2 regions of the Demequina sp. NBRC 110054 genome follow, and region 1 is predicted to be linked to the other one. Evidence: predicted binding sites of a transcription regulator. Region 1 holds the regulator's gene; the other holds the start of a gene.

The links. Region 1 encodes HspR, which represses chaperone genes until heat shock. Its sites were predicted from a motif close to AAGTTGAGTCNNNNNGACTCAACTT; they were not measured.
Region 2: a site for HspR is predicted at 7,020-7,044, ahead of B7K23_RS08770 (ATP-dependent Clp protease ATP-binding subunit). Genes of this name have one in related genera too.

What each region holds. Positions count from the first base shown of each region.
Region 1 is NZ_BBRK01000004.1:541,748-556,594, forward strand. Features, by position in the region: gene dnaK (molecular chaperone DnaK) at 1-396, shown strand, start outside; gene grpE (nucleotide exchange factor GrpE) at 476-1,075, shown strand; gene B7K23_RS02515 (DnaJ C-terminal domain-containing protein) at 1,107-2,045, shown strand; gene B7K23_RS02520 (heat shock protein transcriptional repressor HspR) at 2,063-2,473, shown strand; gene B7K23_RS02525 (bifunctional diguanylate cyclase/phosphodiesterase) at 2,567-4,900, opposite strand; gene B7K23_RS02530 (hypothetical protein) at 5,089-5,859, opposite strand; gene B7K23_RS02535 (sigma-70 family RNA polymerase sigma factor) at 6,057-9,098, shown strand; gene B7K23_RS02540 (DJ-1/PfpI family protein) at 9,201-9,806, opposite strand; gene B7K23_RS02545 (multidrug effflux MFS transporter) at 9,954-11,303, opposite strand; gene upp (uracil phosphoribosyltransferase) at 11,575-12,216, opposite strand; gene B7K23_RS02555 (nucleoside deaminase) at 12,269-12,736, shown strand; gene B7K23_RS02560 (FUSC family protein) at 12,733-13,833, shown strand; gene B7K23_RS02565 (glycoside hydrolase family 127 protein) at 14,001-14,847, opposite strand, start outside.
Region 2 is NZ_BBRK01000004.1:1,913,670-1,928,516, forward strand. Features, by position in the region: gene gltX (glutamate--tRNA ligase) at 79-1,560, shown strand; gene B7K23_RS08750 (hypothetical protein) at 1,631-2,905, opposite strand; gene B7K23_RS08755 (HAD family hydrolase) at 3,053-3,787, shown strand; gene B7K23_RS08760 (hypothetical protein) at 3,812-4,228, opposite strand; tRNA gene B7K23_RS08765 (tRNA-Gln) at 4,520-4,591, shown strand; gene B7K23_RS08770 (ATP-dependent Clp protease ATP-binding subunit) at 4,818-6,983, opposite strand; gene B7K23_RS08775 (DUF885 family protein) at 7,218-8,870, opposite strand; gene B7K23_RS08780 (LLM class flavin-dependent oxidoreductase) at 8,867-9,880, opposite strand; gene B7K23_RS08785 (LLM class flavin-dependent oxidoreductase) at 9,877-10,962, opposite strand; gene B7K23_RS08790 (pyridoxal phosphate-dependent aminotransferase) at 10,959-12,110, opposite strand; gene B7K23_RS08795 (aldolase/citrate lyase family protein) at 12,199-12,954, shown strand; gene B7K23_RS08800 (Lrp/AsnC family transcriptional regulator) at 12,951-13,535, opposite strand; gene B7K23_RS08805 (PPOX class F420-dependent oxidoreductase) at 13,575-13,973, opposite strand; gene B7K23_RS08810 (M24 family metallopeptidase) at 13,970-14,847, opposite strand, start outside.

The DNA of each region.
Region 1 (14,847 bases):
ATGGTCAAGGACGCCGAGGAGCACGCGGAGGAGGACAAGAAGCGCCGCGAGGACGCCGAGACCCGCAACAACGCCGAGACCTTCGCGTACTCGACCGAGAAGATCCTGTCCGAGAACGAGGACAAGGTCTCCTCCGAGATCGCCGACGACGTCAAGGCCGCGATCGCCGACGTGAAGTCCGCCCTCGAGGGCGACGACACCGAGGCCGTCAAGACCGCGCACGAGGCGCTCGTCGAGAAGGCGCAGAAGATCGGCGAGGCCGTCTACGCGGCCGAGCAGGCCGAGGGCGTGAACGTCGACGCGGACTCCGCGGCGCAGGCGGCCTCGGGCCAGCCGGCCTCGGACGACGAGGTCGTCGACGCCGAGATCGTCGACGACGAGGACGACAAGAAGTAACGCGCGCGGCGGGCGCCCGGCGGTCAACGCCGCGGCGCCCGCCGTCCGTGCTTCCCACCCGCCTCGCAAGGAGACAGACATGAACGACGAGAACCCCACCCCCGAGTCCGAGGACCCGATGGCCCAGGCCGAGCGGATCATCAACGACGCGGCGGCGAGCGTGCCCGAGGGCACGTTCCTCGACGAGGACAAGGACGGCCAGGACGACCTCCAGGCCGACGAGGCCGCGGCGGACGACGCTCTCGACGCCGCCCAGGCGAAGGCCGCCGAGCACCTCGCGGACCTCCAGCGCCTCCAGGCCGAGTACGTCAACTACCGCAAGCGCGTGGACCGCGACCGCGAGCTCATCGCGACGAACGCCACGTCCAAGGCCGTCGAGGCGCTCATCCCGGTGCTCGACGACATCGCCGCCGCGCGCGAGCACGGCGACCTCGCGGACGGTCCCTTCGCGTCGATCGCCGAGAAGCTCGAGACGACGCTCGGCCGCCTCGGCTGGGCGAGCTTCGGATCCATCGGCGAGGTGTTCGACCCGGTCCACCACGAGGCGCTGCTCTCGCAGCCCAGCACGGACGTCGAGGAGCCGACCATCATCACCGTCGCGCAGCCGGGGCACCGCATCGGCGACCGCGTCATCCGTCCGGCCCGCGTGATCGTGGCGCAGCCCGAGGACCAGGCATAATCCGCACTACTCTCAAGGAAGGAGGCAGGACATGACGAGCCAGGACTGGTTCAGCAAGGACTTCTACAAGGTGCTCGGCGTATCCAAGGACGCCTCCGCCGAGGAGATCAAAAAGGCCTACCGCAAGCTCGCCAAGGACCTCCACCCCGACCGCAACCCGGGCGACACCGCCTCGGAGCAGCGGTTCAAGGAGGTCGGCGAGGCCTACGGCGTGCTGTCGGACGCCGAGCAGCGCAAGCAGTACGACGCGATCCGCGCCATGGGCGGGGGCGCACGCTTCCAGGCGGGCGGCCCCGGCGGTGGCGGCTACGAGGACGTGTTCTCCGGCATGTTCGGCGGCGGCGCGGGCGGCGGCCAGTACCGTGCCCAGGGCTTCGAGGACCTCCTGGGCAACCTCTTCGGAGGCGGCGGGCGCGGCCCGGTCAAGGGCAACGACGTCGCCGCGGCCACCGAGGTGAGCTTCCGCCAGGCCGCGGAGGGCGCGACCGTGTCGCTCCGCATGGACACCGGGAGCGTCTCGACCCGCCTTCCGGTGGGCGTCAAGGACGGTCAGAAGATCCGCCTGCGCGGCAAGGGCCGCCCCGGCGCGAACGGCGGCCCGGCGGGAGACCTGCTGCTCACCGTGCACGTGGCCAAGCACCCGGTGTTCAGCATGGACGGCAAGAACCTCAAGGTCCGGCTGCCGATCTCGTACGACGAGGCGGTGCTCGGCGCCGCGGTCGAGGTGCCGACGCTCGACGGCCAGCGCGTCAAGGTGAAGGTGCCCGCGGGCACCTCGTCCGGCACGACGCTGCGCGTCAAGGGACGCGGCCTGCAGGCCAAGGACGGCGCGGGAGACCTCCTCGCGACCGTCGAGATCGTCGCGCCGTCGAAGCTGTCGAAGATCGCGAAGGAGCTTCTCCAGAAGTTCGCGCTCGAGACCTCGAAGGACGACCCCCGCAAGGACCTCTACAAGGACGCCGCACGCTGACCTGAAGGAGCACGCGCATGGAGCAGCCGGACGTCGACGAGCCGGTCTTCCTCATCTCCGCCGCCGCGGAGCTGGCCGGCATGCACCCTCAGACCCTGCGCCAGTACGACAGGCTCGGCCTCGTCGTCCCGCAGCGCCGCCCCGGCGGCGGGCGCCGGTACTCGCTGCGCCACGTGGCGATGCTGCGCGAGATCCAGCGCATGAGCCAGGAGGAGGGCATCAACCTCGCCGGGATCAAGCGCATCATGCACCTGGCTCAGGAGGTGCAGCGGCTCGAGAAGGAGGTCGAGCGCCTCCGCCCCCGCGCCGACGTGGGCTCGCGCATCTTCACGACCGGCCCGAGCGGCAACGTCGTGATCGTCGAGCGAGGCAAGCGCGCGCGGCGAGACGAGGGCAGGTCCCTCGTGCTCTGGCGCCGCGAGGGCTGACGGCCGCTCTCCGCGACGGCTGAGGCCACCGCCGGCAGTCACCTGTCCGCGTGGGGGCCGGACCCTGCGGCCAGGACTCGTCCGCGTCGACGGCTACGACACGTCCGCGTCGACCCCGACCCACGTGTCGGTCGCGCGCTCACCCGAACGCGCGCAGTAGGCGGCGAACCACGACTCGAAGTCCGCGACCGGCAGCGGACGCGTCCAGTGGTAGCCCTGCGCGGCGTCGCAGCCCATCGCGGTGAGCGCCTCGGCCACGCTGGCCTCCTCGATGCCCTCGGCCACCACGCGCAGCCCCAGGGCGTGCACCAGGTCGATCGTGGATCGGACGATCGAGGCCGAGCGGTCGTCGAGCAGCAGCTGGAGCACGAACGAACGATCGATCTTCACCTCGTCGACGTCGAGCTCGCGGAGATAGGTCAGCGACGAGTAGCCGGTGCCGTAGTCGTCGATCGCCGACCGCACGCCGAGCGCGCGGAGGGCGGGAAGGACGATGCGGGCACGCTCGCGGTCCTCGAGCAGCGCCTGCTCCGTGATCTCGACCTGGAGCGCCGAGCCCGGAAGCCCATACGACGCGAGCAGGTTCTTCATCTCGCGCGGCCGCTCGGTGCCCGAGAAGGCCTGGGCGGGGACGTTCACCGCGATCGGCAGGTCGATCCCGACCGCACGCCAACGCGCCGCCTGTTGAGCGGCCGAGTGAAGCACCCAGACTGTGAGGTCGGTCATCAGCCCCGCGCTCGAGGCGAGCGGCAGGAAGCCCTGCGGGTACACCGTGCCGATCCCCGGGCGCTCCCAGCGCACGAGCGCCTCGACGCCTTCGACCTCGCCGGTCGCGAGCGTGATCTTGGGCTGGAAGTGCAGCACGAGCTCGCCCGTGGCGATCGCGCGGCGCAGCTCCGCGACGCGCTGGAGCCTGTCCTCGCCCGCCATGTCGATCTCGCGGTCGAAGACCGCGACCCCGAGCCCCTCTGCCTTGGCGCGGTACATCGCGATGTCCGCGCGGCGAAGCAGCACCGAGAGCTCGTTGCCGTCGTGCGGCGCGGTCGAGATCCCGATGCTCACTCCCAGGGCCACCGCGGTGCCCTCGACAAGGAACGGGAGGGAGAGCGCGGAGCGCAGCCGATCCGCGACCTCCTCGGCGACATCCGCGCACGCCCCGGGGACGAAGACCGCGAACTCGTCTCCGCCGAGGCGTCCCATGAGGACATCCGCGCCAGCGGCCGCCTTGGCGAGTCGCTCGGCCACCGCACGCAGCACCTGGTCACCTGCGTCGTGACCGAGGCTGTCGTTGACCTCCTTGAAGCCGTCGAGGTCGGCGTGCAGGAGCGCCGCGTCGCGGTCCTCGGGCTTGTCCGTGAGCACGCGCTCGACCTCCGCCGTCCATCCGCGGCGGTTCATCAGCCCGGTGAGATCGTCGGTCACCGCGTCGCGCTGCGCGTCCATGAGCTCGAGCGTGCGCCGCACGGTGCCCGTCAGGCGGTTGAGCACGCCGCCCATCGCCGTGAGCGCCATGGCGACCGTGAGCACCGGCATGTCCCCGACCGCGCCGACGGTGAGCGTCGTGGTCGCGATGACGAGCGTCGCGCCGGGGACCACGAGCAGTCCCCTGCGGCTCGCGACGGCCCCCGTACGGTTGCGTCCGGGCACCCACGCCGCCATCGTGAGCAGAAGCCCGCTGAGCGGCCACAGCGAGTCGAGCACGCCACCCTCGACGTAGAGGTCTGTGGCGAGCATGTTCCAGTACCAGAGGTCGGCGGCTGCGGCGACGACCATCGAGATCGCGATGAGGAGGAGCGCGCCGGAGCGTCGCAGGCCCACGAGCACCATGCCGACCACTGCGATGAGCATGACGAACGTGTCACCGACCGGATACGCAGCACCCACGACCACCGCGAAGGGCCCACCCGAGAGCGTCCCGTTGAGCGGTGCGAGGAACACCGCGCCGACGAAGCCGCCGACGGCGAGCGCGAGCATGATGGCGTCGCCCCACACGACCCGGGGGATGCCACGGACTCGCCTCGTGACGAAGACGACGACGGCCGCGATCGCCAAGGGGTAGTAGGCGAGGTAGACGGCATCCGCGATCGAGGGGAAGGCCTCGGCGTCGTGGCCGGCCACCAGGAGGAGGTAGAGCAGGTCGCCGCTCGCGGAGCAGACCTGCGCCGCCCCAAGCAGGAGCCAGACCGCGCGGTCGCCGTCGCCACGCGCACCGCGCGCAAGGATCAGGGCGGCGCCGGCGTACATGAGCACCAGGTACAGGACCGTGTCCCGCAGCGGGTGGTCACCGGGCCCGATCGCGACGAGCGACACGAGGTACACCAGCCAGCCCGCGCTGAGCGCTCCGAGCGCGATGAGGGCGACGGGAGGCACACTGCTCACGCCAGTCGCGCGCAGCCCGCCGCGCGCGAGTTCGATGCCTCCGGTCATGCGGTTCCTATCGGCAGCCGGCGACTCGATGTCAGTGAGATGCGGCACAAAGTGGCGCGACCCGCCGCCCGCCTCCCGGGTCTGCGGCAGGGTGCCTGCTAAGAGCCGCGGGCGGCGGGCGCGTCCGGACAAAAGGATGCGGCGCGTGACGCCCTCAGCTCGTCACGCGCCGCACATCTATGTGTCCGCTATCGCTGCAACGACTCCACGAGCTCGTGCGCGTAGCGGTGGGTGGTGGGAAGCGACTCGATCCAGACGCGCGGGGGCTGGCGGACCAGGTTCGCGACGCGCATCTGCACGGCCTTGTCTCCGATGTGGTCCCGCAGCTCGGCGATGCCCATGCCCAGGCCGGCGCCGCGCTCGACGAGCACGGCGTACAGGCCGTCGCTCAGGCGGGACATCGGGTAGCCGGTGCCGTACGCACCCGTGAGCGCCTGGCCGACGGCTGCGTTGCGTGCCATCCGCTGCCACGGGTCGCTGTCCTCGACGGACACATCGACCATCACGAGCGCGTGGGTGTCGGGGACGCGGAGACCCTTGCGCTCGGCGGCGCCGTAGACCTCGGCGAGCCGCTGCACCAGGTAGTCGGCAGTGCCGAGACCCGACTCGGGGTCGTGCATCTGCGTGGCGATCTGCGTCGCAGAGTCGCCTTCCGTCCAGCCCTCGCACAGCGAGCGGATGGATCGGATCGGAGCCGACTCGTAGCCAGCAGAGCGGAACAGGACGGCCATGTCGTCGATCGCCTCGGTGATGCCGACCCCCACGGAAGCGCGGGCCTGGCCGAGCCGGTACGCGGCAGGCGCGGTGTCGAGGCGCGCGTCGAGCGCCTCGACCAGGGCCTCGGCGGCCGGGGTGTACCAGTCGCCGGGGCGCAGCCACACCGAGTCAACCGACGCCGACTCCCACTGGCGCAGGAGCGAGCGGCCGGTGGCCCTCGGGATGTTCACATCGCTGCTCATGCCCCATGAGAGGGGGGTCCGACACGCCTATGACGCGATTTCGCAGTTTTTTTCTTGAGATCGGATAGGTGCGCCTCTCGAACGCCCCGCGCGCGCCTCGCTGTGTGACCAATTGCGCAGTTCGTACACTTGTCCCTTGCAGCGCCCACACAGGACAATGGTGCGCAAGCAGTAGAGAACAGACACGACAGGAACCCATGAGTCACGAGGCCATCGCGCTATGGACGGATTCGTCCAGCGACCCCGAGCTCATCGCAGGCGTGCGCGCCGGCGATGCGGGGGCCTTCGGCGTGCTCTACGAGCGCCACGTCGATGCGGCCAGGAAGGTCGCGGCGCAGTACACGAACACGGCCTCCGACATCGACGACGTGGTCTCCGAGTCGTTCTCGCGCGTGCTGCGCGCGCTGCAGCGAGGCGACGGCCCCGATCTCGCCTTCCGCGCCTACCTGTTCACGATCGTCCGCCGCACGGGCATGGACCTCATCAACCGCGGCATCAGGACTCGGCCTCGCGACGATATGTCGGAGTACGAGACGACGATGGGCTACGAGGCCTCGTCCGAGGAGCCCACGATGGAGGGCTTCGAGAAGGGCCTCGTCGCAGATGCCTTCCGGTCGCTCCCCGAGCGCTGGCAGGCCGTGCTCTGGTACACCGAGGTCGAGAAGAAGAGCCCCAAGGAGATCGCGCCGCTGCTCGGCCTGAGCGCGAACGGCGTCGCGGCACTGTCCTATCGCGCGCGTGAGGCGCTGCGCCAGGCCTACCTGCAGCAGCACCTCACCACCTCCGACCAGGTCGACTGCCTCGAGGCCAACGCGCAGCTCGGCGCCTACGTCCGCGGCGGGCTCAGCAAGCGGGAGTCCACCCGCGTCGATGGCCACGTGCAGTCCTGCGAGCGCTGCAAGGCGCTCATCCTCGAGCTCGAGGACGTCAACCGCGGCATGCGCGGCATCATCGCCCCGCTCGTGATGGGCGTCCTCGGCGTCGGCGCGCTCGAAGGCGGACTGCCGATCGGAGGCGCCCTGGCGGCAGGCGCAGGCGCGGCCGCCGGATCCAGCGCGGCCTCGGGAGCCGGCGCCTCGTCGGCCACCGGCTCTGCAGCCGGCGGTGCCGGCTCGACCGCCGTCGGAGCGGGCGCCACCACGGGCGCGAGCACCGCCTCCGCAGTCAGCGGCGTCGCCGCCGGTGCCGCGGGCGTGGCGGGAGCCGTCGGCACGACCGGCGCGGCCGGCGCAGCTGCGACCGCGGGAACGGTCGCGTCCTTCCTGGGTGGCGCTGCCTCCCTTGCGCTTCCCGTCGCCGCGACCGTCGGCGTCGTCGCCCTCGCGGCCACCGGCGCCTCGTTCCTCGGCATCATCGGCCCGGACGACTCGCCGGTCTCCGCCCCGAGCGCGAGCGACACGCCCGCCGCGGTGGAGACCACCGAGGCGGGAGCCGCGGCGGAGGGCACGACAGACCCCGCCCCCGAGGCGGAGGCTGAGGACACGGAGCTCGACGAGCCCCTGGTCGACGAGCTCACCGACGGCGGCACGAGCACCGCCGGATCCTCCACCGCAGGCACGACCACGGAGAGCGGGATCGTGGTGGACGGGTCGGCACCGCTCACCGGCGGCGGACGCGTGAACACCACGGGCTCGGGCGACGACAAGAGCACGGGCACCAGCTCGGGCGACGACGAGGATTCCGACTCCTCGGGCACCGACTCGTCGGGCACTGACGACGCGGGAGCGGGCGACGACGGCTCGACCTCCGGCGGCGACGACGGCACCGAGACCGGCGGAAGCGACGGCGGCGACGACGGCGGCGACGACGGAGAGGTCACGCCTCCCACGGTCATCCAGACCGCGAGCCTGTCCATCCGCCAGTCCCCGCTGGGCTTCCTGGGCATCTCGTCGAGCGCGCCCGAGATCTCGATGACGCTCGCGAACGGCGGCGACGGCGCGGCGGCCGACGTCACCGCGGACATCACGCTTCCCGACGGCCTCGCCTTCTCGACGCCGGATGCGGGCGTCGGCAGCTTCTCGGCCGCAGCGCCTCTGCAGCTCGACGACTACATGACCTTCGCCGCCGACGGCACGTTCACCTCGGGCGCCTGGGAGTGCACGCTCACCGCGGACAGGACCGGAGCGACGTGCTCGCTCGAGTCCCTCGAGCCGGGCGCCTCGACCACGATGGACCTCGACGTGACTATCACGGGCGCTCTGGCGTCCGACGCCGTCACCACGTTCCGGGTCACGGCCGGTGACGACGTGCACGAGTACCAGGTCCGCACGGGCCTGTCCGACGCGAGCAGCGACCTCGTCCCGGCCTTCGCGATCTCGGGCAACGTGACTGCCACGCAGGTCGGCGCACCGCTGCTCGAGTGCCCGTCCTCGGCGTCGCACTGCACGACGGCGATGCAGTTCAACGGCAACGCGACCAACTCGTGGCTCAACAACAACTACTACGCGATGCAACCCGCCGAGGGGATCCCCGGCCTCGTCGGCTCGAACGTCACGACGCTCGACATCCCGGACGATGCGACGGTCGCCTACGCGTCGCTCGAGTGGTCGGCGAGCGCCTCCTACGGCGACGACGAGTTCTCGGGCGACACCTCGGTCGCCCAACTCCTGCTCCCCGGAGCGACCGAGGCAGTCGAGGTCTCGGCGGACACCGTCGAACTCTCCGACGACGGCCACGGGCGCGCCGTGTACCAGGCTCGCCTCGACGTGACCGACCTGGTGAAGAGCTCCGGCGCGGGCGACTACGGCCTCGGCGGCACCGCGCTCGCCGTGGCGTACGACGACGCGTCATCGGTCCGCGACTACTACGCCGGCTTCGCGCTGACCGTGGTCTACGAGGAGGACTCGCTCCCCGACGCATCCGTCGCGATCTACGCGGGCCAGCAGTGGCTCTCCGGGCACGACTCGGCCTCCTTCGACCTCTTCGCCTCGGATGCATCCGACGTCACTGTCGGAGTGGTCGGATGGAGCGGCGACCGCGGCTACGTCGGCGACCGGCTCGACATCGACGGCGACACGCTCGCCCCGCTGCACTGGAAGAACGGCAAGACCTCGACCGGCGACTCCGGCAACGCGATGGACTCGACCGCCTTCGGCTTCGCGAACCCGAACACGCTGGGCGTGGACGCCAAGCCGTTCCGCGCGAAGAGCGTCGGCGAGGGCCTCCACACGCTCACGGCCCGCACCGACGTCGACACGTACCTCCTCAGCACCGTGTCGATCACCGCGGTCCGCGGCTGACGGAGCCCCGGCTCGCCCTGGCCCCAGACGGCCCGCTGACAGACTCCCGAGACCGGCAGCGCGCGGGCGCATGCCCCACCCGCGCGGCCCACGCGGGAACGCCTAGCGCTCAGGCGTGGGGCTCCAGTCAAGGTCGAGCTGCCGTGCGGTGCGCTGAGCCATCTCCACCCCATGGTCGCGAGCGACCAGGTGCAGCGACATGTGGATCCCCGAGGTCAAGCCTCCCGAGGTGACCACGTCTCCGTCGTCGACCCACCGGACTCCGGGGACAGCCTCGCGGACACTCTCGTGGGCGCCGAGGTCAGGCACGTCCTCCCAGTGGGTCGTCGCCGGCCGTCCCTGGAGCAGTCCGGCGTCGCCGAGCAGGAACGCGCCCGTGCAGACGGAGGTCACGAGGAGGCTGCGCTCCGCGAGCGCGGTGATCGCCTCAGCGATACGCGAGTCGGCGCGCGCGGCGGCGAGGTCCACGAGACCGGGGACGAGCAGGACGTCGAGATCACCGGCGTCCTCCGCTGCGACCAGTCCCGTGAGCGTCATGCCGCCGAAGGCCTCGACGTCGTCACCTCCCGCGCTGATCAGCACCACGTCATAGAGCGGAGCCTCGCCGTCGCGGATCGCGAGACGGGAGGCCGTGAGGAACACCTCGTAGGGTCCACCCGCGTCGATGAGGTCGAAGTGCTTGTACAGGAGGATGCCGATGCGCCGCATGGCCCCAACGTAACCCGGTGACACATCGCCAGTCGCGTGCGGCTGGCACCAGACAAGGCGAGAGGGTCTACGCCTTCAGTGGCCGAAGCGCGGGTGGGCTCACGCGGTCAACGGTCGACACGCAGGTGGGCTCCCCGGCGCGGTCGCCTAGGCCAGCACCTCACGGCTGACACCAGGGCGCACGACGAGCCACAGGCTGACGTGAGCGACGGCGAGCGTCACGCACATCACGGCCGCCATCGCGATGACCGAGATCCCGAAGAACCCGGCGACCGGCGAGATGAGCCCGGCGACGCCGAAGTTGAAGGCGCCGAGCATCGAGGCGGCGGTACCGGCCTCGTGCGCGTGGTCCGCGAGCGCGAGCACCTGGACCGGCGGGCCGATCAGGCCGACCGGGGCGATCGAGAGGAACAGGCTCACGAGCACCGCGACCAGGCCGAGGTCCATGAGGCCTGTCAACAGCAGCGCGAGGGCACCCATGGACTGCAGCGTCACGCCGATCGTGAGGACCATGCGCGGAGGGTGACGACGCATGAGGCGCGCGCCCACCTGGTTGAGGAACACCAGGCCGACGGAGTTGGTGCCGAACACGAGGGCGAACTGCTGCGACGACAGCCCGTACAGGTCCTGGAGCACGAACGAGGCCGACGACAGGTACGAGAACAGGGCGGCGAAGGTCATGCCTCCGACGACCAGGACGCCGAGGAACGTGCGGTCGGAGACGAGCACGCGGTAGCGCCGCAGGACGATGCGACGGTCGAAGGTGCCGCGGTCCTCGGCCGGCAGGGTCTCGAACAGGAGGATGGCGGAGACGACGGTGACGAGCAGGCCGTAGGCCGCGAGGACCACGAACACGCCGCGCCACTCGACGAACTGCAGCACCTGCGCTCCCACGACCGGCGCGAGCACCGGGGCGAGGCCCGTGACGAGCGCCATGCGCGCGAGGGTGCGCACGAGCTTCTGCCCGGAGAACAGGTCGCGGACGATCGCCATCGCGACGACCGCGGCGCCGGAGGCCCCGAGGCCCTGGAAGATGCGGCCGATCATCACGCCGGTGACGTCCTGCGCGAACACCACGGCGATCGACGCGATCACGTGGACCGACGTCGCGATGAGCAGCGGCCAACGGCGGCCGACGGCGTCGCTGAGCGGCCCGATGAGCAGCTGGCCCAGCCCGAAGCCGATCATGGTCGCGGTCAGCGTGAGCTGGATCGCCGCGTCGGTGGTCTGGAGGGACGCGGCGACGTCGGGGAACGCCGGCAGGTACATGTCGACAGTGAAGGGGCCGAGCGCGACCGCCGCGCCCAGCAGCACGATGAGCACGCCGCGGCGGCGGCGCGAGAGCGCGTCGCCGGGGTGAGCGTCGTGGTGCGCGTCGACGCTGTGGTTCTCGGGGTGGCGCGCCGCGGGGCGACGCGTCTCGGTGCGGTGCGCGCCGACGACGTCGACGGGCGCGGAGTCGGCCGGGCAGGGTGGCATGTTCAGGTCGGTGCTCATGAAGGCGTGGCTCTCCTGGGAAAGACGAGGTGGAAAGCCACGACGCTGTGGCTGATGGTTCTGTGGGGGCGGCTCGTGCAGAGGTCGCGGGGCCGACCGGCGGCCTCAGCGCGTGGGGAACCCCTCCGGGCGCACCAACGGTCGTCGCTCTCAGTGTATTCCACCTGTCGCGAAATGACACCACAGGAGTGTGCAGATTCACATCGCGGCCGTGCGGCCGCGCAGCCGGTCCTCGTTCGCGAGCTCGGCCCCGCGGGCCGCGCGCGCGTGGCTAGTGGTCGACGATGCCGTAGAGACGGTCGCCGGCGTCGCCCAGGCCCGGCACGATGTAGCCGACCTCGTTGAGCTTCTCGTCGACCTTCGCCACGACGACGTTCACGTTCGCACGCTCGCCCACGGCCTCGCGAACGTTCTCGATGCCCTCGGGAGCGGCGAGCAGGCATACGCACGTCACGTCGGTCGCGCCGCGCTCGAGCACGTACTCGATCGCCATGATGAGCGATCCGCCCGTCGCGAGCATCGGGTCGATGAGGAAGACCTGACGCCCGGTGAGGTCGTCGGGCAGGCGGTTCGCGTAGGTGATCGCCTCGAGGGTCTCCTCGTCGCGCTTGAGGCCGAGGAAGCCGACCTCGGCGTTCGGCATGAGGCGGGTCATGCCGTCGAGCATCCCGAGCCCCGCGCGCAGGATCGGGACGATGATGGGCTGGGGGTCGGAGATGTGCGTCCCCATGGTCTTGGTGAGCGGCGTCTCGACCTCGCGCTCCTCGACCCGCACGTGACGCGTGGCCTCGTACGCGAGCAGGGTCACCAGCTCGTCGACGAGCAGGCGGAACACCGGTGAGGGCGTGTCCTTGTCGCGCAGGATCGTGACCTTGTGGTCGATGAGCGGGTGATTCGCGACGTGCAGCTCCATGGGGGACAGCCTACCCAGCGGGGACCGACTTCGGGGCGCTACCGTGGCCGCCATGAGCAGCGTGCTGGACGAGTCTTATGGAGCGGCGATGGACGCGGCGCTGGCGCTCGCCCGCGCGGCGGCTGCGGACGGCGACGTCCCCGTGGGCGCCGTGGTCCTCGACGAGTCGGGGACCGTCATCGGCAAGGGCCGCAACCGACGCGAGGTCGACGCCGACCCGAGCGCGCACGCGGAGATCCTCGCGCTGCGCGACGCGGCGGCGCGGCGCGGCTCGTGGCGGCTCGACGGCTGCACGCTGGTCGTCACGCTCGAGCCGTGCCTCATGTGCGCGGGCGCGGTCCTGCAGTCGCGCGTGCCGCGCATCGTCCTGGGTGCCTGGGACGACAAGGCGGGTGCGACCGGATCCCGGTGGGACGTGGTCCGCGACGCGCGCGTCGGCGCGAAGGTCGAGGTGGTCTCGGGCGTGAGGGCCGACGAGTGCGCCGACCTGCTGCGCGACTTCTTCGAGACCCGCAGGTGAACGCCCAGGCGCAGAGGCGCGACATCTGGGCCGATGGGATGCGCCGCGCGGTCGCGACCCTCGGCACGATCGCTCCCCCGGGACAGCCCCGGTGGCCGATCGCGCTGCAGGCGACCGTCGTGATGACCGTCCCGCTGCTCATCGGGGCCGCGACCGACCACTTCGAGCAGGGCCTGCTCGCATGCGTCGGCGCGTTCGCGGTGCCGTACTTCGCCGCGCTTCCGCGCCTTGAGCGGCTGCGCCTGCGGCCCCTCGCGGGCCTCGTGCTCGTGCTGTCGTCGGCGCTCGGGGCCGGGCTCGGTCCGTACCCGGTCGCCGCGGGCCTCGGGCTCATCGCCGTCGCGACCGCGGTCGGCGCCGCGGTGCACGGCTACCGGCTCGGGCCTCCCGGACCGCTGTTCCCCGTCATCGTCTACGGCATGTCGGCGCACGCGACCGCGGAGGGGGAGGCCGCGCTCGAGCTCGTCGGCTGGGTCGCCGCCGGGTGCGCGTTCGCCGTGGTCGCGAGCATCGTGCCGCTCGTGCGGCGCGTGCACTGGCAGGTCACGCCCCGCCCGCTCAGGGTGCTGCTCGCTCCTCCCGAGTGGGACCGAGGCGCACGAGACCTCGCGGTCCGCACCGCGATCGTCGCGACGGTCTGCACCACGGTGAGCCTGCTCTACACCGATCCCGAGCGCGCGTACTGGACGGTGGCTGCCGGAGTGGTGGTCGTCGGGATCATCCCGGGGCGCGGCATCGCGCTGCATCGCGGCATCCACCGCACGGTCGGCACGGTCGCCGGCGCGCTGATCTTCATGGGGATCGGGGCGCTGCCCCCGAACCCGTGGCTGCTCGCGCTCATCCTCGGGACGCTGCAGTTCGTGACGGAGCTGACGATCACGCGCCACTACGCGGTCGCGGTCGCGGCCGTCACGCCGCTCGCGCTCATCATCGTGACGTCGTCGATCGGCGACTTCGGGACGCCGGCTGTTGTCGGCGAGCGCATCCTCGACACGCTCGTCGGCTCGGGAGTCGCGGTGCTCACCGCGCTGATCCACCCGCCGGGCCCGCCGGGACGCCCGAGCGTGAACCCGCCGCCGCGCGCGGACGGCGCCTGAGCCCCGTCCGCGGGGCCGTGACGCGCACAGGATCGCGCCCTGGAATCGCACCACGCCCTGAATTCGGACGCTTCTCGGCCCTCCTGCGATTCCAGGAGGCATCACCGTCGCCCGGCGGTCGAGCGATCTGCACTCGGTGAGGCGGGGCTCCTCTGACAGCTCGCCCCTCAGAGCGTGGGCACCCAGACGCGCATCGCCGTCGGTCCACGATTCGCCCACCGCGCGTAAGGGATCGCCGTGACCCTGACCGGCGCACTCGCGGTCGGCGCGGGCACGTCTCCGTAGAGCGGCAGATCGGCCCCCGCGACCTCGTGCGCGGTGAGCACGAGACCTGTCGTCTCGAGCTCCGGCACCGGTGCGGGCTCGGCGGCCCTCACGTCATCGGGTGTGACCCGCAGGTCCTCGAGCACGACCTTGCGCTCGGCCGAGGCGGTCTCGAGGCAGTACACCAACGGGCCCTTCATCATCGCGATCGAGCCGCGCACGGCGTCGACATAGGGGTGAGGGTGGACCGCGCGGACAGGGACGGCGGCCTCGACGATCACGCTGTCCCCGGCCTTCCACTCCCGCTCGATCTCCGCGTATCCGTCGACCTCGACCGCGACGGGCTCGCCGTTCACCGTCGCCGTCACCGCCGACGCTCCTGCCGGGACGCGCAGGCGAAGCCGCCACGTGCCGGTGGTCTGCTCGACCACGGCGCCGATCCGGCCCCCGTAGGGCGCGTCCGTCTCCGTGCACACGCGCGCCGACCAGCCGTCGCCGCGTGCGCTGAGCGTGGTGGCCGCGGGGATCTGCAAGGTGACCCCGCGCTCGTCGCACGTCGCGAGGTAGGAAGCGAGGGAGGAGCCGAGGCGGGCGAGGTTGGGCGGGCAGCACGCGCACCCGTACCAGGACAGCCGCTCCGCGGGAGAGTCCTCCGCCTCCGGGCGGTGGCCCGTGCGCATCTGCAGCGGGTTCGAGTAGAAGAAGTGCTCGCCGTCGAGCGCGACGCCCGACAGCACCCCGTTGCGCAGC
Region 2 (14,847 bases), 1.4 Mb from region 1:
CGGCCGGCACCCCGGCCCGGACCGCATCGTCCGGGAACCCCAGACCCATTCACCCCGACACCCCAAGCAAAGAGAGCAATGAGCAAGGTTCGCGTTCGCTTCTGTCCCTCGCCCACCGGCCTGCCGCACGTCGGCATGGTCCGCACGGCGCTGTTCAACTGGGCCTATGCCCGCCACACCGGCGGCGACATGGTCTTCCGCATCGAGGACACCGACGCCGAGCGCGACTCGCAGGAGAGCTACGACATGCTCCTCGACGCGATGGACTGGCTCGGCATCACGTACGACGAGGGCCCCGACATCGGCGGCCCCTACGGCCCCTACCGCCAGAGCGAGCGCCACGACCTGCACCGCGACGTCGTCGAGAAGCTGGTCGAGGGCGGCTACGCCTACGAGTCCTTCTCCACGCCCGCCGAGGTCGAGGAGCGTCACAGGGCCGCCGGCCGCGACCCCAAGCTCGGCTACGACGGCTTCGACCGCGACCTCACCGACGAGCAGAAGGCCGCCTTCCGCGCCGAGGGCCGCGAGCCCGTCCTGCGCATGCGCATGCCCGACGAGGACATCACGGTCAACGACCTGATCCGCGGCGAGGTCACGTTCCCGGCCGGCACCGTGCCTGACTACGTGATCGTGCGCGCCAACGGCGTGCCGCTGTACACGCTCGTCAACCCCGTGGACGACGCGCTCATGAAGATCACGCACGTGCTGCGCGGCGAGGACCTGCTGGCCTCGACGCCGCGTCAGATCGTGCTGTGGCGCGCGATGGTCGAGCTCGGCATCGCCGACGCCGTCCCCGAGTACGCACACATGCCGATGGTGCTCGGCGAGGGCACCAAGAAGCTGTCCAAGCGCGACCCCGAGTCGAACCTCTTCCACCACCGCGAGCGTGGCTTCCTTCCCGAGGGACTGCTCAACTACCTCGCGCTGCTGGGCTGGAGCATCGCGCCCGACCGCGACATCTTCACCCCGGCCGAGCTCATCGAGGCCTTCGACATCGCGGACTGCACGCCCAACGCGGCGCGCTTCGACCTCAAGAAGGCCGAGGCGATCAACGCGGACCACATGCGCATGCTCTCTGAGGAGGACTTCGCCGGGCGCCTCGTGCCGTACCTGCACGCCGTGGGCGATGTGAGCGCCGCCTCCTATGCGGACCTGACTTCCGCCGAGCGCGACGTGCTCGACGCCGCCGCGCCGCTCGTGCAGACGCGCATGCAGCTGCTCGGCGAGGCCTCCGGGATGCTCGGCTTCCTCTTCGCTGCCGACGAGGCGATCGAGTTCGACGAGGCCGCGGTCAAGAAGCTGCCCGACAACGCCGCCGAGATCCTCGACGCCGCGCTCGTCGTGCTCGAGGGGCTATCCGACTTCGGGCCCGAGGCCCAGCAGGACGCGCTGCGCGCGAAGCTCGTCGACGAGATGGGCATCAAGCCGCGATTCGCGTTCGGCCCGCTGCGCGTGGCCGTGACCGGTCGCCAGGTCTCGCCGCCGCTGTTCGAGTCGATGGAGATCCTCGGCAAGGACGCGTCGCTGAACCGCCTGCGCCGCCTGCGCGCGACGCTCTGATCGCCCGCTGACGCACCGAGGGCCCGCCGCGATCTCGCGGCGGGCCCTCGTGCTTCCGGGCTGGGAGGGGTCAGTCCTCGTCGTGGTCGTGGTCGTGCGCCTCGGCGTCGTCCGCCGCGGTGCCCGCGATGACGACGCCCGTGGGCTGGCCGTCGAGCTCGTAGGTCCCGACGACCTCGCCGTCGGTCGCGTCGACGAGCACGATCTGCTCGCCCGCGTAGTCGGTGACCACCACGGTGTCGCCCGTGACGGCGATCGCGGGACCGGCCGTCGAGTGGCCCTCGGGCAGCTCGTAGGCCTCGATCGCCTGGACCTCGGTCTCGAGCTCGCCCTCGGGGGAGAACACGCGGATCAGGCCGTCGGTCGTGAGGACGATGATGTCGTCACCCATGCGGGCGATCTTGCCGACGGTGCCGCCGACGTTGAGCGTCTCGCTGGTGCCGCCCTCGGCGTCGACGAGCAGGATCTCCTCGCCGGTCCAGTTCCCGACCAGGGGGTCGCCCTCGTAGAAGGTGCCGACGCGGACGTCCTCGATGAGCTCGGGGTACGCGATGGTCGACGACGTGTTGTCGTGCATGTCGATCACGAGGATCTCGGTGTAGCAGCCGAACAGAGCGAGGTCGCCGTCGACGGCCTCGCCGTGCAGGCCCGCGCACTCGCCGTCGTACCGCGCGACCTCGTTGCCGTCGGAGTCGATCTGGACGACGGTGTCGGGCAGGCCGCCGTCGGGGGTCTCGGTGTAGAGCAGGCCGCCCTCGACGGGGACCGCGACGCCGTGGTGGGGCTCGTTGGTCTCGACGACGCTCGTGGACAGGGTGCCCTCGGCGAGCGAGACCTCGTCCACGAGGGTCACCTGTCCGTCGCCGTCCTGGAAGACCGCGACGATGCCGTCGTGGCCGATGACGTGGGTCGGGGCAGCGCCGAGGATCTGGTCCTCGAGCAGCTCGACGTCGCCGGTGAAGTAGTGGTAGTGGTCGCCGTGGGCCTCGGCCCAGGTGCCGGCGTCGAGGATCGAGACGACACCGTTCGTGTAGTCGACGAAGTAGACGAAGCGGCCGTCGGCGCCGAGCGCCGCGAAGGCGCCCGCGGTCATATCGACCTCGGCGAGCGGCTCGATCTCACTCCCGTCGAGAGACAGCACCTCGGCGCCCTCGGCGTACGTGACGACGAGGCGTGGCTGGGCCTCCTCGTACTCGGTCGAGCCGTCGGCGACCACGGCCTCGGCCGAGGCTGACGCCTCGCTCGATGCGCTCGTCGAGGACGACGCGCCGTCGGCCTCCGAGGTCGCGCACGCGGCGAGCAGGGGTAGCAGGGACAGGGACGCAATTGTGGGAATCATTCTCATCTGCATGGTTGAGGAACATAGTGCAAGTGACAATCGTTATCAAATGTTTGCTGCGAGGAGGGTGGCGACTAGCGTGGGGGAGGCGGGCCCGGGCTGCCCGCTCAAGCTGTCTGGTCGGCCAGGGGTGCCGTCGAGAAGGAGTGTGGAGTGGCTGAGATCAAGGCCGTGCTGTTCGACGTCGACGACACGCTCGTCGACACGCGTGGGGCCTTCAGGCATGCCCTCGCCTCCGTCGCGGTTGACTACCTGGACGAGGGCATCGACCACGAGGAGCTCGTGCGGTTCTGGCGCGAGGACGTCAACGGCTGGTACCGCGCCCACACGCGAGGCGAGATGACGCATCGCGAGCAGCGGCATCGTCGCGCCAACGACCTGCACGTCGAGTTCGGTGGGCCGTTCCTGGACGATGCGGCGTATCAGCGCTGGGACGATGCGTTCGAGCGCAACTTCCGCGAGGGATGGGCCGCTCATCCGGACGCATCGGTCGCGCTCGATGCGCTCGACCGGCTCGGCGTGCCCTATGGCGGGCTGTCCAACGCCGACAGCGCGTATCAGGTCCTCAAGCTCGGCGCGTGCGGGCTCTCGCGGGTGCCGATGCTCGTCGGGGTCGACACGCTCGGCTTCGGCAAGCCCGATCCTCGGGTGTACGCCCTCGCGTGCGAGAAGCTCGGCTTCGCGCCGTCCGAGGTCGCCTACGTGGGCGACGAGTTCGACGTGGACCCCCTCGGCGCGCGGGACGCGGGCCTGGGGCTCGGCGTGTGGATCGAGCGTCCGGGCGCGCACTCGCGCGACGTGGACGGCCTGGCTGGCGACGGCGAGCCGCGAGACGGCCTGGTGCGGATCGGCACCCTGGCTGCGCTGCCGGGCGCGCTCGGGCTGTAGCCGCGAGCGCGCCCGTCGCGCGGTTCAGGAGGTCCTGATGATGCGGGTCTTCGCGATGTCGGTGCCGACCTTCCTGACCTTCACCTTGAAGTTGTCGGAGCCCGGCGTGTTCGTGCGGTAGCGCTTGATCTTGATCTCGCCGTCGCTGTCTGCGCTCAGGGTGTTGCTGTAGTAGCGCTTGCCGTTGTGCCACAGCGTGACGCGGAACTTCTCGCCCTTGTGGGCGTGCTCGATCTCGACCTCGACCTCGAAGCGGCTGCTGCTGCTTCGGTGCACATCGAACGAGACGTCGGCGCCCGCGACGACGAAGTACTTCGTCCTCGCATCGGCGGGTGCCGGGGTGAGCATGGTCGCAGCCGCGCCGAGCAGTGCGATCGCGATCAGCATCGCGAGTGCTCGTCGGGCGCTCCATCGGCGGGTGGTGAGGTCTGTGGTGTTCATCGCGGTCTCCTCGGCTCGGGGCAGCGTGGCTGCGGGGTGCGATACCGCCACTGTGCAGGGTCAGGGGTGGGCCGGCGGTGAGGTCGGCATGAGAGCCTTCTCATCTCGTGCGTCGCGAGGGCGAGCGGGGAGTGCTCACCATGGCCCGCGCGGGTCGGACCCGGGCCGTCCAAGTCGAGTGGCGTGCGGCACGGCGCCCGAAGTGTGATCAGCGACACGGCCGGGGCCACCGGGTTTGGGCGATCGCCGATCATCCGGTACAGTTAATCCCCGGTTCGGTTCCCGAATCATTGGCCTATGGTGTAATTGGCAGCACGTCGGTTTCTGGTACCGCCAGTCGAGGTTCGAGTCCTTGTAGGCCAGCTTCAAGCCCCTCCTTCGGGAGGGGCTTTTCGCTTTCCCGGGTGGCTTTCGCGTCCGCTGCGGCTTTTCGCGCGAGTTCCTGCCGCATCGTCCCTGTGCCCCGAGCCCACTCCTCCCGACAGTCTGAACCAATCTGAACGCCGACACCCCGGCAAGGCCGGGTAATCGGCCTCGGCTGCCGGGGTGTCGGATGTGAAATTGGTTCAAGGTGTCTGGACGACGGCGACTACTCCGCCTGCGCGGTGTGCGTCACCTCGAGGCGCTCGCCGTCCCAGCCGACCGTGACCGCGTCGCCCTCGCGCAGGCGGCCGTCCACGATCTCCTTGGCGAGCTCGTTCAGGACTCGCGTCGTGATGAGCCGCTTGAGCGGGCGCGCGCCGAACTGCGGGTCGAAGCCGTCGCGCGCGAGCGAGTCCCGCAGCGCGGGCTCGACCGTGAGCGCGATCTCCTTCGCCTCGGCGAGGCGCGCGATCGCCTTGGCGAGCTCGGTCTCGACGATGCCCTTCATGGCCTCGGGGTCGATGCGGTCGAAGACCACGACGTCGTCCAGGCGGTTGAGGAACTCGGGGCGGAAGGACCGCTTGAGCACCTCCGTGAGCTGGCCTTCCAACTCCTCGCGGGACTGGCCGTCCCACGCGAGCACCAGGTCGGAGCCGAGGTTCGAGGTCATCACGATGATCGTGTTCGTGAAGTTCACCGTGCGGCCGCGGCCGTCGGTGAGGCGTCCGTCGTCCAGCACCTGCAGGAGCACGTTCCAGACGTCCGGGTGCGCCTTCTCGACCTCGTCGAACAGGACGATGCTGTACGGACGACGCCGCACGGCCTCGGTCAGCTGGCCGCCCTGGTCGTAGCCGACGTAGCCCGGGGGAGAGCCGATGAGGCGCGAGACCGCGTGGGACTCCATGTACTCGGACATGTCGATGCGGATCATCGCCCGCTCGTCGTCGAACAGCTGCTCGGCGAGCGCGCGTGCGAGCTCGGTCTTTCCCACTCCGGTGGGGCCGAGGAACAGGAACGAGCCGATCGGCCGGTTGGCGTCCGCGAGCCCGGCGCGGGCGCGACGGATCGCGTCCGAGACCGAGGTGATGGCCCGGTCCTGGCCGACCACGCGCTCGTGCAGGCGGTCCTCGAGGTGCCCGAGCTTCGCGGACTCCTCGGTGAGCAGCTTCTCGACGGGCACACCCGTCCACTTGGCCACGACTCCCGCGATGTCCTCGCCGGTGACCTCCTCGCGCAGCATGCGCTCGTCCGACGGGATCGCGTCCAGCTGGGCACGCGCGTCGGCGATCTCCTGCTCGGCGCTCGGGATCTCGCCGTAGCGGATCCGCCCGGCCTTCTCGAGCTCGCCCATGCGCTCGGCGCGCTCCAGGTCGCCTCGCAGCGACTCGAGCCGCTCAGTCGCGCCCGAGACGCGGACGATGAGGTCCTTCTCGCGGGCCCACCGCATGTTGAGCTCCTCGGACTCGGCCTTGAGGCGGCCGATCTCCGCGTCGATCTCCTCGCGGCGCGCCTTGGCGTGCTCGGACTTGTCCTTGGCGACCTGCGTGCGCTCGATCTCGAGCTGCATGATGCGGCGGCGCGAGCGGTCGAGCTCGATCGGCATGGAGTCGAGCTGCATCTTGAGCGCCGACGTGGCCTCGTCGATCAGATCGACGGCCTTGTCGGGCAGGAAGCGGTCGGTGATGTAGCGGTCGGACAGGTGTGCCGCGGACACGATCGCCTCGTCGGTGATCTTCACGCCGTGGTGGACCTCGTACTTCTCCTGGAGGCCGCGCAGGATCGCGACGGTGTCGTCGAGGCCGGGCTCGCCCACGTACACGGGCTGGAAGCGGCGCTCGAGCGCGGAGTCGGTCTCGATGTGCTCGCGGTACTCGTTCAGGGTCGTGGCGCCGATCATGCGCAGCTTGCCGCGCGCGAGCATCGGCTTGAGGATGTTGCCCGCGTCGACGGAGCCGTCGGCCTTGCCCGCGCCGACGATCGTGTGCAGCTCGTCGACGAACAGGATGATCCTGCCCTCGGCCTCCTCGACCTCGGCGAGGATCGCCTTGAGGCGCTCCTCGAACTGGCCGCGGTAGGCGGCGCCGGCGACGACGGAGCTCATGGCGATCTCGACCACGCGGCGGTCCTTGAGGGACGACGGCACGTCGCCGGCGACGATGCGCTGGGCGAGGCCCTCGACGATCGCGGTCTTGCCGACGCCGGGCTCTCCGATCAGCACCGCGTTGTTCTTGGTACGGCGCGTGAGCACCTGCATCACGCGGCGGATCTCCTCGTCGCGGCCGATGACGGGGTCGAGCGCGCCGTCCTCGGCGAGCGCGGTGAAGTCCTGCCCGAACTGCTCGAGCGCGGACTGCTGCTCCTGGGACTGAGGAGCCTGGGACGGGTTCGTCATGATGTTCCTCCTGGGGTGTCGACGTCCGTGGTTGCTAAGTTGAGTCTTGCGGGCTCAACTTTACATAAGCGATCTCGAATCGACAAGAGGTGACGTGCTCGGGGGAGTGCCGGGTGCCCGTCGGCGCACGAATGCGTCGCGCCAGAGGCCGCGTCGCGTCCCGGAGGGACCGACGGAGGTGTCCGCGGCGCGCAGGAGGAGGGCCGCCTGTGGCCCTCCTCCTGGCAGTGACTCTCAGGCGAGTGGTGGAAGTGCCGCCGCCTTCGCTTCCACGAGGTCGATCGTCGAACGGTCGCCCAGGATCTCCCAACGCTGCAGCGAGAACGGCGCGTTGCCGTTGGCCCAGACCCGGTCGTGGACGTCCTGGAACCTGAAGTCCTGGCCCTGTGCGACGATCGCGTCGGTGACGAGCTCGAGCATCTGCTGCTTGCCCACGTGATAGGACATCGCCAGCCCCGGCGTCGCGAGATACATCGCGCACTCCTCGCTCGCGGTCTGGTGATCCATCGGCACGAGCCGCACGAAGAACTCGATCGCCTCATCGAGCGTGAACACACCCGTGGCGAGGTTCACGTCGACCACGACGCGGAGCGCGCGCAGCCTCGCGAAGTTGTGGATCACGTCCCGCGAGTGAGGCGCGTCATCGAACAGGCCCGCCCACAGCATGAACTCCTCGTTGTAGTGCGCGATGCCCTCGTTCGCGACCGAGTCGATGTAGCGGCGACGCAGGGGGTTCGGATGGCGCCAGGTCGACGCGAGCTGCTTGTGGTGGGCGCCTTCGTGGATGATGCCGAGCCGCGGGTCGCGCGCGTTCGCGGCGTAGAAGTACGGCATCGACGCAGCCGGTTCGGGAGCGTATGCGACCGCGTCGTCGTCGACGCGGTGCTCGTCGGTGAGGTCGTCCGGCACGCCGAGGAATCGAAGCGGAGCAAGACGGTCCGGGAACGGCTGCACCAGGTACCGGTGCAGCGTGTCGGGGTGGCTGAGGATCTCCTCCGCGACGGAGAAGCTCCGGATCTCCTCCTCCATGCGCGCCTGGGCGCGCTGCTGGTCCTCGATCGTCGCCGCGAGCGGCGGCAGCGACTGACGGCGGTGATGAAGGGTGCCTGCGGTCTCGGCGACCACCGCGCGTCGATAGTCCTGCATCGCTGACCTGGACAGGTTCTCGGGGTCATTCGCGATCAGCGCGACGTTGCGGAGGAACCACACGAAGCGGTCGCGTCCCACGGCCTCGACGGGAGGGAGGGTCGGCGCCAGCTCACCGAGCCATGCCTCGAACTCGTCGAGAGCCGACGCTGCGGCGTCGGCGACCTCGTTGAGCGCCGGTGCGAGATCGCTGTCCAGCAGCGCCTCGGCGGCGGCGGCAGATGCCCGGAAGCGCGCGCCGATGCCCTCGATCTCGTGCAGGCACGCGCGTGCCGTGTCCTGGCGTCCCGCGCGCGACAGATGAGTGCGCGCGATCTGGAGCTGCGAGGGGATGTGGGTGGCCACATGGAGCAGGTCGAGCTGCCTCTCGCGAGCGAGCGGCGGCAGCGGCAGGAGGAGGTCGTACCAGGGGCCAAGCGCCTGGCCGAAGACGAAGACGGCGTCGTTCTCCCAGCTGCGCAGGATCTCAAGGTCCCAGCGGCAGCGCGCGAGGATCGAGCCGATCAGCCGGGCGTCGATCTGGTCGGCGACGTCGTGGTCGGCGACCTCGAGGGAGGCCAGTCGTCTCGCGAACGCCTCACGCTCCGCGAGCGTCTCCGCGACGGCCTCCTCGGTGAAGTCGGGTAGCCAGCGCGGCGGACGCGGGATGCGCGGGATGTCATCTCCCGACCGCATCGTGCGGCGTGCCATCCACTCCGCGATCTCTGCGGCGAGCGTGGCGAGCGAGTCGTCGGGGTTCACGGTAGGTCCTTTCGCAGGCGGGGGAGCACCTCGGAGCCGAGCAGCGAGACGGCCTCGAGCAGGTCGGGGCCGATCGGTGGCCCGAAGGACAGGTGTGATGTCCCCGCCGCGATCAGCGAACGGCATCGGGCGAGCACGGCGTCGACGTCGCCGGATATCCCCAGGGAGAGCATGCGGTTGTCGATCGCCGACACTGCGGCGTCCTCCTCGCCTCTCGCGAGCGCCGCCGCAGCAGGGTCGAAGTCGGATTGGGCCAGGCCGGCCTGCCCGAGCAGGTGCGGGGAGAACGCGTTCCCGTAGTACGCGAGCTTGAGCGCAAGCGCGCGATCGCCGTCTGCGCGCGAGTCGGACAGCGAGAGCCACACGCAGGCAGGGATGTCGAGGTCGGCGGCCGAGCGTCCCGCGCGGTGCGCGCCCGCGAGGATGCGCGCGCGGGCCGAGGAGAACTCCTCTGGCGGGAACAGGAGCGCGAGCACGCCATCTGCCTCGGCACCCGCGAACTCCAGCATCTTGGGGCTCATCGCGCCGACGTAGATCGGGACGTCCGAGGCTGCGAACCTCAGTCGCGCGTCCTCCTGCCATCCGACGCCCGCGCCCTCGACGGCCCCGGGTGATCCGCCGGACGTCAGCGCGCGAATCGCGCGAAGCGCCTCGCGTGTGCGCGACAGCGGCTTGGTCTGGTCGATGCCGATCCACTCGAGGAACCTGCCGGAGCCGGCCCCCAGCCCGAGGAGGAACCGCCCGTCGCTGAGCTCCTGCATCGTCGCGGCGAGCATCGCCAGCTCTGCAGGGTGCACGGAGTACGGGTTCATGAGCCCGATGCCGAGCTTGAGGCGCGAGGTCGTGGCGGCGGCGGCGCCGACGAGCGCCGGCGCGAAGCGGTAGGTCAGGTCGTTGGAGACCCACAGCTGGTCGATCCCGGCGTCCTCAGCGGCCCTCGCGAGGGCGAGGTACTGCGCGGAGTCCAGGTCGTTGTTGACCCGCAGGCTGAATGTCAGCGGCGTGCTCATGCTTCCTCCTCCAGCAGCGCCCGGCGAAGCTCGCCGAGCTGCTCGATCGATCGTGCCGTGTCGTCGTGTCCCACCCACGGGTACACCGAGCGGAACATCACGTGGAGCTGCCCGCCAACGATGTCACGGACCTCGGCCAGGGTGGGCAGGACCTCATCGACCGTTCCGAGGAGGAGCTCGCCCTGTCGGGATCTCACCTGCTCGGGGGTCATCGTCTCCGGATGCCACTCGGGGCCATCGGGTTCGGCGAGTCCATACCAGTCCGCGTAGACCCGGCGCGTCTGCATGTAGCCCTCGGCGACCGCCTGCCACGCCGCGTCACGGCCCTCAGCGTGGAGAAAGCCCCCCACGTTGAGGGAGAACGGGGGATCGGCGTCCGGGTGGCCGTGGCGTCGCAGTGCGGCACGGTAGCCGTCGACGGCGAGCTTGACCCTCTCGACGAGCCCGCGGTTGACGCCGCTGCCTGCTTCGAAGGTCTGCGAGTCCGTACCGGCGTCCATGCAGTACCTGTCGGCGAGACGTGCGGCGCGGTCGACGGCCCGCGGGTGATGGCCCCCGAGCATGATCGGGGGCCCTCCGGCGGTGTCTGGGCGCGGGCTCACGAGCATGTGCCCGCCGTCCGTGCCGACGCTCTGACCCGACCATGCGGCGCGGCAGACGGCGATCGCCTGCTCGGTGAGCACGGCGCGTCGCCCACGTGCGACGCCCATGCCTTGGAACTCGACGTCGCGGTAGCCAAGGCCCAGCCCCAGAGTGAAGCGCCCTCCCGAGAGGGCGTCCAGGAAGGCCGCGTCCTCGGCGAGCCTGACGGGGTGATGGAGCGGGGCGATCGCAAGTCCGTAGCCGATCCCGATGCGCGTGGTCGCCTGAACGAGGGCTCCGCAGTAGGCAGCGAGAGATCCCGCGTAGCGCGATTCGTGGAAGTGGTGCTCGCTGACCCAGACGCTGTCCAGGCCGTGCGTCTCCGCAGCACGGGCGAGGTCGATCGACCTCGCGAGCTCGTCCCCGTGCGAGGCGGCAGCGTGTCGCTGCCCCGGGTGCCATTCGCCCGTCAGTACGCCGAGCCCGAGCTGTACCGTCATGCTCGCGCGATCTGCTCCTCGCGCCACGCGAGGAATCTCTCGATGCCGATGGTGATCGTGTCGTCGGATGCCGCGAGCGAGGCCCGAAGGTGGTGGGGCGCCTCGTCGCCGAACGCGGTGCCGGGCGCGAAGGCGACGCCTCGTGCGACCAGCTCGAGCGCGGCGTCACGCGCGGGCGTGCCGTCGGGCAGCGGCATCATCAGGTAGAAGGTTCCACGCGGCGCTACCGCGTCGACACCGCGCTCACGGAGCAGCGACAGCGCGAGGTCTCGACGCTCACGGTAGGTCGTGCGCATCACGGCGACAGCGTCCTGGGGTCCGGTGAGGGCCGCGAGAGCAGCGGCCTGCGTGACGGACGACGTGCATGAGATCGAGGTCTCGAGCAGACGGGTCACGGGATCCGCAAGGTGCGCCGGCACCACCGCGTAGCCGACGCGCCACCCCGTCATGGCGTAGGTCTTCGACATGCTGAACACCGAGGCGACCCGCTCTGGGGCGAGCGCGGCGAGGTGGACATGAGGCGCGTCGTACACGATCTCGTCGTAGACCTCGTCGCTGATCACCGTGAGGTCGTGCGTCTCGGCGATCGACAGCAGCTCCTCGATGAGCTCGCGGGGGAAGACCGCCCCGGTCGGGTTGGACGGTGAGTTGACCACCAGCGCGCGCGTGCGGGGCGTGATCAGGCTCCGCACCTGCTCGGGATCCGGCATGAAGCCGGCCTCGGGTCGCAGCGCGTAGCGGATCGGCGACGCTCCCGCCATGATCGCCTGCATGGCGTAGTTCGGCCATCCCGGGTCAGGGACGAGGACCTCGTCGCCGGGGCCCACGACGGCGCGCATGACTGCGTCGAGGCCCTGGACCGCGCCATGGGTGATCAGGACGCGCTCGACCGCGGGGCAGGTGCCGTACGCACGCTGCAGGCGGCCGGCCGCGGCCTCCCTGAGCTCCGGAACGCCCGGCGTCGCGACGTAGGACGATCCGGCCCGGGCGGAGCGTGCGGCGGCCTCCACGATGTGGTCAGGCGTCGCGAAGTCGGGCTCTCCGAGCTCCATTCGTGCGATGTCGGCGGAGGAACGGAGCACCAGTTCCATGATCTCGCGGATGCCCGAGTGGGGCAGCAGCGTGGTGGCGAAGCTGGGGGTCGGCATGAATTCACCCTAGAGTTGCTGATTGTAAGTTACAGACGTGTTACGGCTTCTCTTGTAACAAGTGGAAATGCCAATATACTATTCGATTGTGAAGTCGAATAGGAATCTCCCTGTGCGGATCGGCAGCTGGTCGATGTTCGCTTCCGTCGAGTCCGCAGCGCTGATGGCGTCCTCGGGTGCCGACTGGCTCGTGCTCGACGCACAGCACGGCCGGTGGGAGACCGCCGCGCTCGATGGCGCGATCCCGTTGCTCGTCGCGGCGTTCCCCGAGGTGTCCATCCAGGTGCGGGTCCCGAGCGGGGACCCGGCCGTGATCAATCGTGTGCTCGATGCGGGAGCCGCAGGAGTCGTTGTGCCCGTGGTCAACGATGCCGCGACCGCGTCGGCGGTCGCCGCCGCGTGCCGCTACCCGCCGCTCGGTACGCGCTCGTGGGGCCCCCACGCCTCACTGCGGGGTGCCGAGGTGCGTCCGCCCGGGCGCGCCAACGCCGAGGTCTCGTGCACGGTGATGATCGAGACCCGCGAGGCCGTCGCCCACGTGGCGAGCATCGCTACGACGCCGGGTGTCGACATGGTCTTCGTCGGCCCCATGGATCTTGCGCTCGCGTACGGCACCACGCCTGACGAGCTGGTGGCCGATCGGTCCGAGGGCAACGCCCTCGACGCCATCGTGGCGGCGTGCGAGGCTGCCGGCGTGGTCGCGGGGGCGTTCGCGGGGCGGCTGAGCCTTGCGGAGGCCCTCCGCGAGCGGGGCTTCACCGCGCTGAGCGTGACGGTCGACAGCATGCTGCTCGCCGCTCACGGTCCGGCGGACGTCGCGGCGGCACGGGACGCGCTGCGCTAGCCTTCCTCGGCTTCGATGGCTGAGGGCTCGACGCCGAGGAGGTCCGCGAGCGAATGCTCGGTCAGGACCTCTCCGAGGGTGAGGAACGTCTCGATCCGCTGAAGCCCCTTGATGGGCCAGATGCGGTCGAGCAGAAGCGTCTGCAGGTGCCCGTGGTCACGGATGCGGAATCGCGCGATCAGGTCATAGCTGCCGGTCACCACGACGAGGTCGACGAGCTCGGGGAGCGATCGCAGGTCCGCGAGCAGCGCGCCGAGATCGGCGTCAGGCGTCAGCGTCATCGGCAGATGCACGAGCCCGGAGAACCCGAGCTTCGACCAGTCGAGGACCGTGGTGTAGCCACGGATCACTCCCTGACGTTCAAGCCTGTTGACGCGTTCGCCGACGGCGGGCGCGGACATGCCCACGGCGCGCGCGAGCTGGCGCTGGGACAGCCGCGGGTCCTCGGACAGAAGCACCAGGAGGCGGCGATCCATGTCGTCGAGCTCCACGGGAGCGCTCGGCTTGCGGATCTCGCTCGTCATCTTCGACATGAGCGAGCGGTCGTCCCTGCCCTCCGCTCCTGACTGCGTCGTCGCCATCGAACGTCTCCCGGTTCCCTTGCGTGTCATCCCGTGGTCCTAACGTCCCGCGGGGTGGATGGAGGTCGGCGCGATTCTGACCAGGACGCGCTCGGAGGCGATGATCCCTCGGTCGTACGGTCGGCCGAAATACCTGTGCGACAGGCTATCGATATGGTCGAGCGCGCGCTCCCCGAGAATGAACTCCTCCGCGATGCCGCGCACCTCGACGTAGCGGTACGGGTCGGCGCTGTCGACGAGGACGATCGCCACGCGAGGGTCGGCGCGCATGTGCCGGTACTTGGCCCGATGGGTCTCCGTGTTGATGAGGAGGTGGTCTTCGTCGCAGTCGATCCACATGACCTGTGCTGTGGGAGATCCATCAGATCGCAGGGTCGTGAGCGTCGCGAAGGTGCGACCCTTCGCGAGTGTGCGCGCGAGGGGCGTGAGCGCGCTCATCGGCACACCATCTCGTGGGACGTCTGGTTGATGCTCTCTGCGCCGTCCTCCGTCATGAGGAAGACGTCCTCGACACGCACTCCGACGCGTCCTGGCAGGAACACCGAGGGCTCGATGGTGAACAGCATGCCCGGCTCGAGCTCGGTGGTGTCCTCCTCGGAGATGTACGGGTGCTCGTGCACGTCCAGTCCGATGCAGTGACCGGTGCGATGCCGGAACCCGTCGCCGTAGCCCGCGTCGTCGATCACCTTCCGTGCGGCGAGATGGACGTCGCGCGCGGCGACGCCGGGTCGCGCGCGCTCCCGCGCCGCCTCCTGTGCATCCATGACCACGCGGTGCACCTCGACGTACTCGGCGGACGGGTTTCCGAGGTGAAGGGTGCGTCCGAAGTCGTTGCAGTAGCCGCGGAAGATCGCGCCGAAGTCGAAGCTCACCGCGGATCCCTCCGGAAGAGGCGCGGTCGACACCCGCTCGGACGCGTCCCTCGCGATCCCCGGGCCCATCGCCCACACGCCGGTGTCGAACGAGGGGCCGGGCGAGCCCTGCAGCCTCATCGACAGGTCGACGGCCGCCGCGATGTCGACCTCTGTGGCGCCCGTCTGGACCAGAGTCGTGACCTCGGCCAGTGCGCGATCCGAGATCGCGGCGGCGCGCCGCATGAGCGCGATCTCCTGGGCGTCCTTGACGCGTCGGAGACCTTCGAGCAGGGGGTCAGCGACCACCACCTTCGCTGAGGGGAGCAGGCCGCCGAGCGCCAGCGTCGTCTCTGCCCATGCCCGCCCGCTGACTCCCACCATCCTCGCGCCGGGCGCCACCGACTCGACCGCGTCCTTGAAGAGTGCGGCGCCGTCGTCGCTGTCGCGCGCGGTCACCA